Regions from separate parts of the Chryseobacterium sp. KBW03 genome, predicted to be linked through region 2. Evidence: riboswitches for the same ligand, from Rfam matches in the RefSeq annotation. Region 2 holds a riboswitch; each other region holds the start of a gene.

Region 1 (2,205 bases), on a different contig from region 2:
AAAATTTATTTGTAAAAGATCTTACGCAGGATCAGTATTTCAATACCCTGCAGCTTTGGGGGAAAATTCCATTGACTAAAAAACTGAGTGTATATGCAAGTCTGCCTTTCCATTTCCATGAAAAGAAAACCTTACAGGGAGATATCAAAATCAATGGAATAGGGGATCTGAATCTGATGGGAATTTATCAGCTGATGAGCTCTAAAGATAATTTCCACCATCTGAGTGGAGGTTTAGGAGTGAAAATTCCTTTGGGAAAATTTGATGAAAAAGGAGTTTCCGGTGTTAATCCGAGTTTTCAGCTGGGAACCGGAAGCTGGGATTATCAGGCCGCTTTGAATTATAAGTTTCAGAAAAATAAAGTGGCGGTAATGGTCAATACAGACTATACGATCAAGACGGAGAATAAGAAAAATTACCGTTTTGGAAACCAATGGAACTATGCTGCGACAGGTTTTTATCAGGTTGCGGGATATGAAAAATCTATATTTTCTGTAAAAACGGGCGTTCAGGGAGAAGTGTATGCCCAGAATAAACAATTCGATGAAGCTTTACCCAATACTGCTGGAAGTGCGTTATATGGGAAACTAGGATTTGAAGCCTCTTATAAAAAACTGAGTTTGGGAAGTGAGATAATGCTTCCCATGTACACTCATCTGGCAGGAGGAGATATTGAAGCAAAATCGAGATTCAGTATTTTTCTGAATATTGGAATTTAAAGTGAAACCCTTAATAAAATGATGTTAAAGCTCCTTCGGGAGCTTTAATTGTTTATGAATCATGATTTTAATTGGGGGTTAGGAATAATTCTTTATCTTTGCCGAAATTTGGTGAGCCCTAAAAAGCTCTTAAAAGGGAATCCGGTGAAAATCCGGGACAGACCCGCTGCTGTAAGCTCCACACCAAGATTTTTGAAGAATATATCCACTGTTTTTTTTAATGGGAAGGATTTCAAAAATGGAGTAAGTCAGAAGACCTGCCAGAAAATAATCGTTTGACGCTTTCGTGGAATAAAGCTTAGGACATCAATGATTCTGTGCAGTGATAGCTGTGCTTTGTCGTTGTTTTCTTATATCCATTAGCGTCATCATTATCTTAAATGAGCTAATGGCAGCAAAACTAACTACTTCTACAATTCATAAAGCTGTTTTCACAATACTGGTGATAACATCTCAACTTTTGTTTTCTCAAACCAAGAAAAAAGATAGTCTGGAGGAAGAGACAATTAAAGGAATCAATCTTTACAAAAAGAATTTTAAAGAAATCCTTCCGGCACAAACCTTACAGGGCGAGCAGCTGGAAAGACTGAACAGCCACTCTGTTGCAGATGCTCTGCGGTATTTCTCCGGTGTTCAGATCAAAGACTATGGAGGGTTGGGTGGTTTGAAAACCATTAATATCCGAAGTATGGGAAGCCAGCACGTTGGTGTTTTCTATGATGGAATTCAACTGGGAAATGCCCAAAACGGACTGGTAGATCTGGGAAGATATTCTTTGGACGATCTGGAAGAAATATCATTGTATAACGGGCAGAAAAGTGAAATTTTCCAACCTGCAAAGGATTTCGGGTCTTCGGGATCTATCTATTTACAGCCGAAAACACCGGTATTTAAAGGAACAAGAAAAACCAATCTTGTGATCAGAGCAAAAAGTGCTTCTATTGATCTTTTCAACCCGTCATTCCGATTGGAACAGAAGATTTCAGACCGGGTTTCTGCCAGCTTCAGTGGAGAATTTATGCAGAGTGACGGAATTTACAGATTTCGGTATGCAAAGAAATATCCCGATGGCCAGCAGGCTTATGATACCATTGCAAAAAGACAGGATTCGGATATCAAAGCAAAACGTTTTGAAACTTCTCTCAACGGAACTTTAAATAACGGAAGCTGGAATATCAGAGGCTATGGTTATATTTCAGACCGTGGAATGCCGGCGCCTATTGTTAACGGTCGTTTTGGAGGCAGAGGCGCAAGGCTTTCCGATGAAAACTATTTCGTACAGGCTAACCTGAGAAAAAAGCTGTTTCCAAAATTTGAAACCCAGCTGAAGGCAAAATTTGCTTACGATTATACCCATTTCATGGATACGGTTCGTTCGCAGTCTATTATTTATACCGATAACACCTATATCCAACGAGAACTCTATCTTTCCTCATCCAATATCTATTCTATCACACCCAATTGGGATGTCAGCCTGAGTGGGGAT
Region 2 (2,205 bases):
ACCAATGTTCTTCCGTCCGGGGTCATAGCAAGTCCTTCCATTCCTCTGTTAGCCCTTCTTTTGGCCAAAACTGCAGGTAATTTTCTTGTTCCTGTATTTACACCTATCGGGCTTATTCTTTCCATTTCTACTCCATCTGCGCTGTAATGCACGATATGCGGACCATATTCATCAGAAACCCAGAATGTACCGTCAGCCGCCGCAACAATACTTTCACTGTCCAGTCCATATTTATCAGTACCCAGAACATTTCCGGAAGCATCGTAGGCTATTTCTCCTGTGCTTCCCATTCCTACAGGGTTTGGTAAGCCTGTAATAGGCTGTCCCGATGGATTTTTAAGCTTAATATATTTGATTACCTCTACATTTCTGTCAGCATTGATTTTAAAATGCATAATGGTAGGCGTAAAGTCAGGGGTTAAGAATTTTTTTCCATTCTGGAAGTCCGTGTTGGGTCCCCTATCTGTAATGACGTAAAATTCGCCTTTTCTCGTAGGGTGAGCCGCAGCTCCGGAACCAAATCCGCCATTGATAACATCTACTCCGTTTATCGTAGCCAATTTGGTAAATGGAAACTCCTGAGGGAGTTTAGAATAATTAATATCCTGGTTAATCATTGTGGTATCATCATCACTTTTACATGAAGCCAATACTGCCAGCACTACAACAGACAATAGTAATTTTTTCATATTCACTTTTATGGCTGCGAAAGTATAAATTGATTATAAACTGATCTTGAATATAATGATAATTGTGTTTTAACAATAGAACCTTAAAATGAATTGAATATAAACAGAAAAATAATGAATTTTAAAATAAAACACTAATGATTCAATCCAATCATTAATTAATATGAAAATCAACTTTTTAAGAATAGTTAAAAAAAGATAACTCACAAAACGGACTCACCTATTTATATGATATATTTGCAGCATTTTTTAAGGCTGAACAATGTTCATTAATAGGGAATCAAGTGAGAATAATATTCAAATCTTGGGCTGTACCCGCAACTGTAAACTGTTTAAACTTACCGCACAATAATATCCACTGGATCTGAAAATCCGGGAAGGAAGCTGTAAGATGTGAGCCAGGAGACCTGCCTTAAGATACGGACTTCAGAGAAAGATTTGTTTTTCCTCTGGAGATAAGTTTCGGGAATAAAACTTTAATTAAATTATATCATGAGAAAAATCTATCTTTTTTTCTTACTGCTTTGTATGCAGTTATTGTCGGCCCAATTCACAGAAAACGACATCAAATTTTGGGTAGGAACCGGTTCTAAAAAGGCCTATTTCATTGCAGATTTTAATGACAACACCACTCCCAATTCTTATGCGTGGGGATATCGTTTTGATGGCAATGGTCTAGTGATGGAAGATCTTATCAATGCAATTGTGGCCGCAGAATCCAAAATGCAGGTCGACATTCCTACAGGATATCTTTCTATTCTGAATTATAATCATCATACCTCCACTACTGATGATAGCTGGATAACATGGTCTGGATCCAGCGCATCAAATATGACATGGAACAATGGTGTAGGGTATACTCCTTTGGTTGACGGAAAATGGTATGGAGTGTCATACGGTCTTGATCATTACGATACCCCTCCCTCTCCTCCCGTTGCAGCTTACAGCTCTACATGGTATACTCCATCTCAGGTTACCAACTGGATTGGAACAGGAAGCAATACAAGCCTTATCGTAATCGATTTCGGAACTGATAATGCCAACGGAAGTGCCAATTCTTTTGTTTTTGGAATAAAATATAACGGAAGTATAACAGCTGAACAGGCTTTACAACTGATCCAGTCACAGACTTCCTATTTTAATGTTGCATCCGCGAATAATCAGATTTCCAATTTATCATTGAATTCATTCACCGGGAACGCTTCCGGATCAGACAGCTGGAAGTTATATAAAGGAAAAGATTTGTCGAGCTGGCAAACAAAAACCAACCTTTCTCAGATTCAGTTGAGCAACAACGACTGGCTGGGATTGAGTTTTGGACAGAGAAGACCGTTTACCCCTACTGAAGCATTTAATGCAACACTGGGAACGTCCGATGTGAATAAGAAAAAATTCAGTATTTATCCTAATCCGGCAAGTGATTTCATTCAGATTGAAACTGCTGAGAAACTGAAAGAAGTGAATATTTATTCTGCCACAGGACAGAAGGTAATGACTTCTCAGGAAGCAAAGATTA
Region 3 (2,205 bases), 240 kb from region 2:
CGCTGAAACCATTGAGCGCATAACATCCATTGGGTGTGCCGCTGCCGGAATACTTTTTAAGATATTTCTTACAGAATGAGGAAGACCTCTCAAAGATTTTAATTTGGCTTTATAGTTTTTCAACTGTGCTTCTGTAGGTAACTGGCCATAAATAAGAAGGTAAGCCACCTCTTCAAATTGTGTTTTTTCTGCAAGATCCAAAATATCGTAACCTCTGTAATGGAGGTCATTTCCGCTTTTCCCGACACTGCAAAGAGCGGTATTGCCTGCTGTAACCCCGGAAAGGGCTACACTTTTTTTAGGTTTAAATGTTGGTTCGCTATTCGTTGACATGAGTATTTTGTTTAAAAAGATTATCTAATTTTTGTTCATAATCGTGGTAGCCGATACTGTGATAGAGTTCTTCTCTTGTTTGCATAGTATCCAGTACGTTGGCCTGTGTTCCGTCTTTGCGAATATGATTGTATACATTTTGTGCCGCTTTATTAGCAGCCCGGAAGGCAGAAAGAGGGTAGAGGATGAGCCCAACACCTGCGTTTTTTAGCTCTTCTACCGTGTACATTTTAATCATCCCAAATTCCGTGATATTCGCAAGCACAGGAATTCCGGTAGCATCAACAAATTTTTGATAAAAACTTAAATCGGGTACTGCTTCAGCAAAAATGAAATCTGCACCAGCTTCCTTATAGGCTATTGCTCTTTCTAAAGTTTTTTCCAGTCCTTCATTGGCAAAAGCATCTGTTCTTGCGCCGATAACAAAGCTTTCATCGGTACGGGCATCTGCAGCAGCCTTAAGACGGTCTACCATTTCTTCTTTGCTTACGATTTCTTTTCCTGGCCTATGTCCACAACGTTTTGCCCCCACCTGATCTTCGATGTGTACCGCTGCTGCTCCGGCTTTGATCAATGATTTAATAGTTCTGGCGACATTAAATGCGGAAGGCCCAAAACCTGTATCGATGTCTACCATAAGTGGCAAATCACAAATATTGGTAATACGCTGAACATCTATGAGCACATCATCCAGAGTGGTAATACCTAAATCAGGAATTCCTAAAGACCCTGCTGCAACACCTCCTCCTGAAAGATAAATAGCATTAAAGCCAGCCTGCTGTGCCAATAATGCATGGTTTGCATTAATGGCTCCAACAATCTGAAGGGGATTTTCTTTTTCCATTGCCTCCCGGAATTTCATGCCGGGAGATTTCCAATTTTCATTTTTGGTCATTATAATATTTTATTGTTGAGTTGAAATTTGTTTGCGAATGAGAAGAAGAGCTGTAAATGCTTATCTTATTAGTAAAAAAGGAAGGGTAGAAAAGGATTTTAGTAATCTTAAAATCACATTGATATTGAGAATTTTGCAAAGTTCTTGCCGTACAGGTCTGTAAAATAGAGCTGTTGTTACTGCATGAATAATTAAGATTGTTTCGGTACACCTTATAACTTTTTACATTGATTAAACCTTATAAAAAGTTCTCAGTAAACTTCGCGGTGCTTTATTAGAAAAAAAATTACGGAAAGGGGGATACGAATTTGAGCCATGGAATAATGAGAACAACCTAATGCTCACTCGTAATCCATCTCAAAAAGTAATACAGATTGACAAAACAGTTTTATCACACTATATCCATAACGTATCATACCTGACTGTAAGCTTCAAATCGCGAAAGCATCGTCAATGCGAAATAGGCAGGTCTCCTGACTTGTAACGGTTTTTATCATCCTTCCCATATAAAAAATATACAGTGGATATCAATTGATAAAAACTTTATGTGTTACTTACAGTTGCGCGACAGTTCGTGATTTGCACACGATTCCCTTTTAATGCACACCTAAGTGTAACCAATTTCGGTTGATAAAGAAGGTTTTAAGAACTCCTTGGTGGTAAATATAGGTATTTTATAATAACGAAAAAGATATTTTATGTAATCAATAATTGTTTTGATTTAATATGTTGAAAACGTTGTTATTATGGAGTTTATTTATGGGATAAATGGATTGATTATATTGTTAAATTGATATAAAAGATGACCGGAAAATTAAAGATAGTTAATAAATTTGTTATTCTTTTTTCATTTTGCTAATTTTATTAACTAGACATAATTAACTAATGATAGACATTATAGAATTTAAAAAAAACTTAGGTTTGGGAGAGATTCCTGTAGAACTTGAGAAACTGATCTATTTCCAGAATACTATTTC
Region 4 (2,205 bases), on a different contig from region 2:
CAAAATCCTGATAATGCTTCATATCTCTGACCTGTACTTTCAGAAGAAAGTCAAAATCTCCGGAAATATTATAGCACTCAGCAACTTCCTCAATTTCTAAAATTTCTTTTACAAAATCATAGCCTACAGACCTGTCGTGAATTTTTAGTTTGATCTGACAGAAAACGGTAAACCCACGGTTGAGCTTTTCAGCATCAAGAACAGCAGCATATCTTTTTACAAATCCGTCCTGTTCCAGTCTTTTTACCCTTTCAAAAACCGGCGAAGTAGAAAGGTTTACTTCTTTTGCCAGTTCTTTTACGGTCAGTTTTGCATTTTTCTGGAGCAGCCTGAGCAGCTGTACATCCTTATCATCGAGTTGTTCCACAGAATATTATTCTTTTATAGTATTAAAACAGTCAAATTTACAGAATTATATGCTTTAATTTTATTTTTCAAAAGATTAATTTGCTTAATTAATTTACTTTGATTGTGTTTTTATTCTGTATTATTAATTTTACACAAAATTAAAAACTTTTACTGATGGCGATTGTTATCAATAAAAGTACAGTTCTTTAAAGATACTTCATCAAACAGGAAAGGTTTTACGTAAGGTAAATTAATAGGGAATCGTGTGAGAATCACGAGCTGTCGCGCAACTGTAAGTAACACACCAAAGGTTTCTGTCCTTGCATATCCACTGCCAAAGCGGGAAGGATGACAGAAGCTGTTACAAGTCAGGAGACCTGCCTTTACTGAATTGACAATGCTTTCGCGGTCTGAAGCTTTTGGGTCATACAGATGATATATCGGATAATGCATTTTTTCGTGTGAGAGAAATTGTACCGTTCGCTATATTACTATTTTCCAAAAACTCTTTACCCAAAGCATTATGAAACATTTTAAAGGGCTTTATCATTAAGTTTAATTAAAAAGTTTAAAAAATGCAAACTCACATTCTGGGCTATCCGCGTATTGGTAGCAAAAGAGAACTCAAAAAAGCCTGCGAGCAATATTGGTCAGGTAAAATTCTTCTGGAAGAACTTCTGAATACAGGCAGAACTATCTGTAACCAAAACTGGAATATTCAGAAAGAAGCAGGAATTGATCTTATTCCGTGTAATGATTTCTCATATTATGATCAGGTATTGGACATGAGCCTTGTAGTAGGAGCAATCCCGGCACGTTATCATGAAGTGGTGCTGAAAAAGAATAATTCTGAACTGGATCTTTATTTTGCCATGGCAAGAGGATATCAGAAAGAAGGATTGGATATCACAGCAATGGAAATGACCAAGTGGTTTGACACCAATTATCACTATATCGTTCCCGAATTTTATAAAAACCAACAGTTTAAGCTAAGCTCGGATAAAATTTTCAATGAATTTGCAGGAGCAAAACAGGCGGGAATCAACGCAAAACCAGTTATTATCGGACTTGTTTCTTATCTTCTTTTAGGAAAAGAAAAAGAAGAAGGATTTGATAAACTGGATCTGGCTGGAAATCTTCTTCCCGTATACACAGAGATCTTAACCAAGCTTCAGGAGCAGGGCGCAGAATGGATTCAGTTTGACGAACCTTTTCTGGCGTTGGATTTAACGGAGAAAGCGAAAGAAACTTATCATTTTGTTTATTCTGAAATAAGAAAACGTTTCCCGAAACTGAAATTTATTGTTGCTGCATATTTTGACGGATTGAAAGATAATGTATCGCTTGCTGCTTCACTTCCTGTGGATGTACTGCATATCGATCTTGTAAGAAATCCTGAGCAGTTGGATGATATTCTGAATGGTATTCCGGAAAGCTTAAGTCTTTCATTAGGAGTGGTGGATGGAAGAAATATCTGGAAAAATGATTATGAAAAGTCATTGTCCTTCATCAAAAAAGCTGTTGAAAAATTAGGATCTGAAAGGATTTTAATTGCTCCATCTTGTTCATTGCTTCACTCACCTTGTGATCTGGATTTTGAAACCCATCTGAATGCTGAGATTAAAAACTGGCTGGCTTTCGCCAAACAGAAAGTAGAAGAAGTAGTAACGCTTAAAGAGCTGGCTTCCGGAACAGAAAATGAACAGATTCTTGCAACATTTGAAGACAATAAAAAAGCAATTGCAAGCAGAAGAACGTCGTCTCTTATTCATAATGATAAAGTGAAGCAAAGGGCCCATGCTGTCACTGAAAAGGATGCTCAAAGAATAAATACATTCAAAATCCGTAAAGAAGAAC

Evidence for each region. Region 2 has a riboswitch for cobalamin ahead of DBR39_RS00640 (T9SS type A sorting domain-containing protein). Riboswitches for the same ligand answer to the same signal wherever they lie in the genome.
Region 1: another riboswitch for cobalamin. It lies ahead of DBR39_RS08680 (TonB-dependent receptor plug domain-containing protein); the one in region 2 lies ahead of DBR39_RS00640 (T9SS type A sorting domain-containing protein).
Region 3: another riboswitch for cobalamin. It lies ahead of prpB (methylisocitrate lyase); the one in region 2 lies ahead of DBR39_RS00640 (T9SS type A sorting domain-containing protein).
Region 4: another riboswitch for cobalamin. It lies ahead of metE (5-methyltetrahydropteroyltriglutamate--homocysteine S-methyltransferase); the one in region 2 lies ahead of DBR39_RS00640 (T9SS type A sorting domain-containing protein).

What each region holds. Positions count from the first base shown of each region.
Region 1 is NZ_QAJO01000004.1:141,799-144,003, reverse strand. Features, by position in the region: gene DBR39_RS08685 (transporter) at 1-719, shown strand, start outside; cobalamin riboswitch at 812-999, shown strand; gene DBR39_RS08680 (TonB-dependent receptor plug domain-containing protein) at 1,108-2,205, shown strand, end outside.
Region 2 is NZ_QAJO01000001.1:165,016-167,220, forward strand. Features, by position in the region: gene DBR39_RS00635 (esterase-like activity of phytase family protein) at 1-689, opposite strand, end outside; cobalamin riboswitch at 925-1,119, shown strand; gene DBR39_RS00640 (T9SS type A sorting domain-containing protein) at 1,182-2,205, shown strand, end outside.
Region 3 is NZ_QAJO01000001.1:408,683-410,887, reverse strand. Features, by position in the region: gene prpC (2-methylcitrate synthase) at 1-333, opposite strand, end outside; gene prpB (methylisocitrate lyase) at 320-1,228, opposite strand; cobalamin riboswitch at 1,674-1,865, opposite strand; gene DBR39_RS01735 (hypothetical protein) at 2,114-2,205, shown strand, end outside.
Region 4 is NZ_QAJO01000003.1:93,982-96,186, forward strand. Features, by position in the region: gene DBR39_RS04340 (Lrp/AsnC family transcriptional regulator) at 1-367, opposite strand, end outside; cobalamin riboswitch at 563-748, shown strand; gene metE (5-methyltetrahydropteroyltriglutamate--homocysteine S-methyltransferase) at 924-2,205, shown strand, end outside.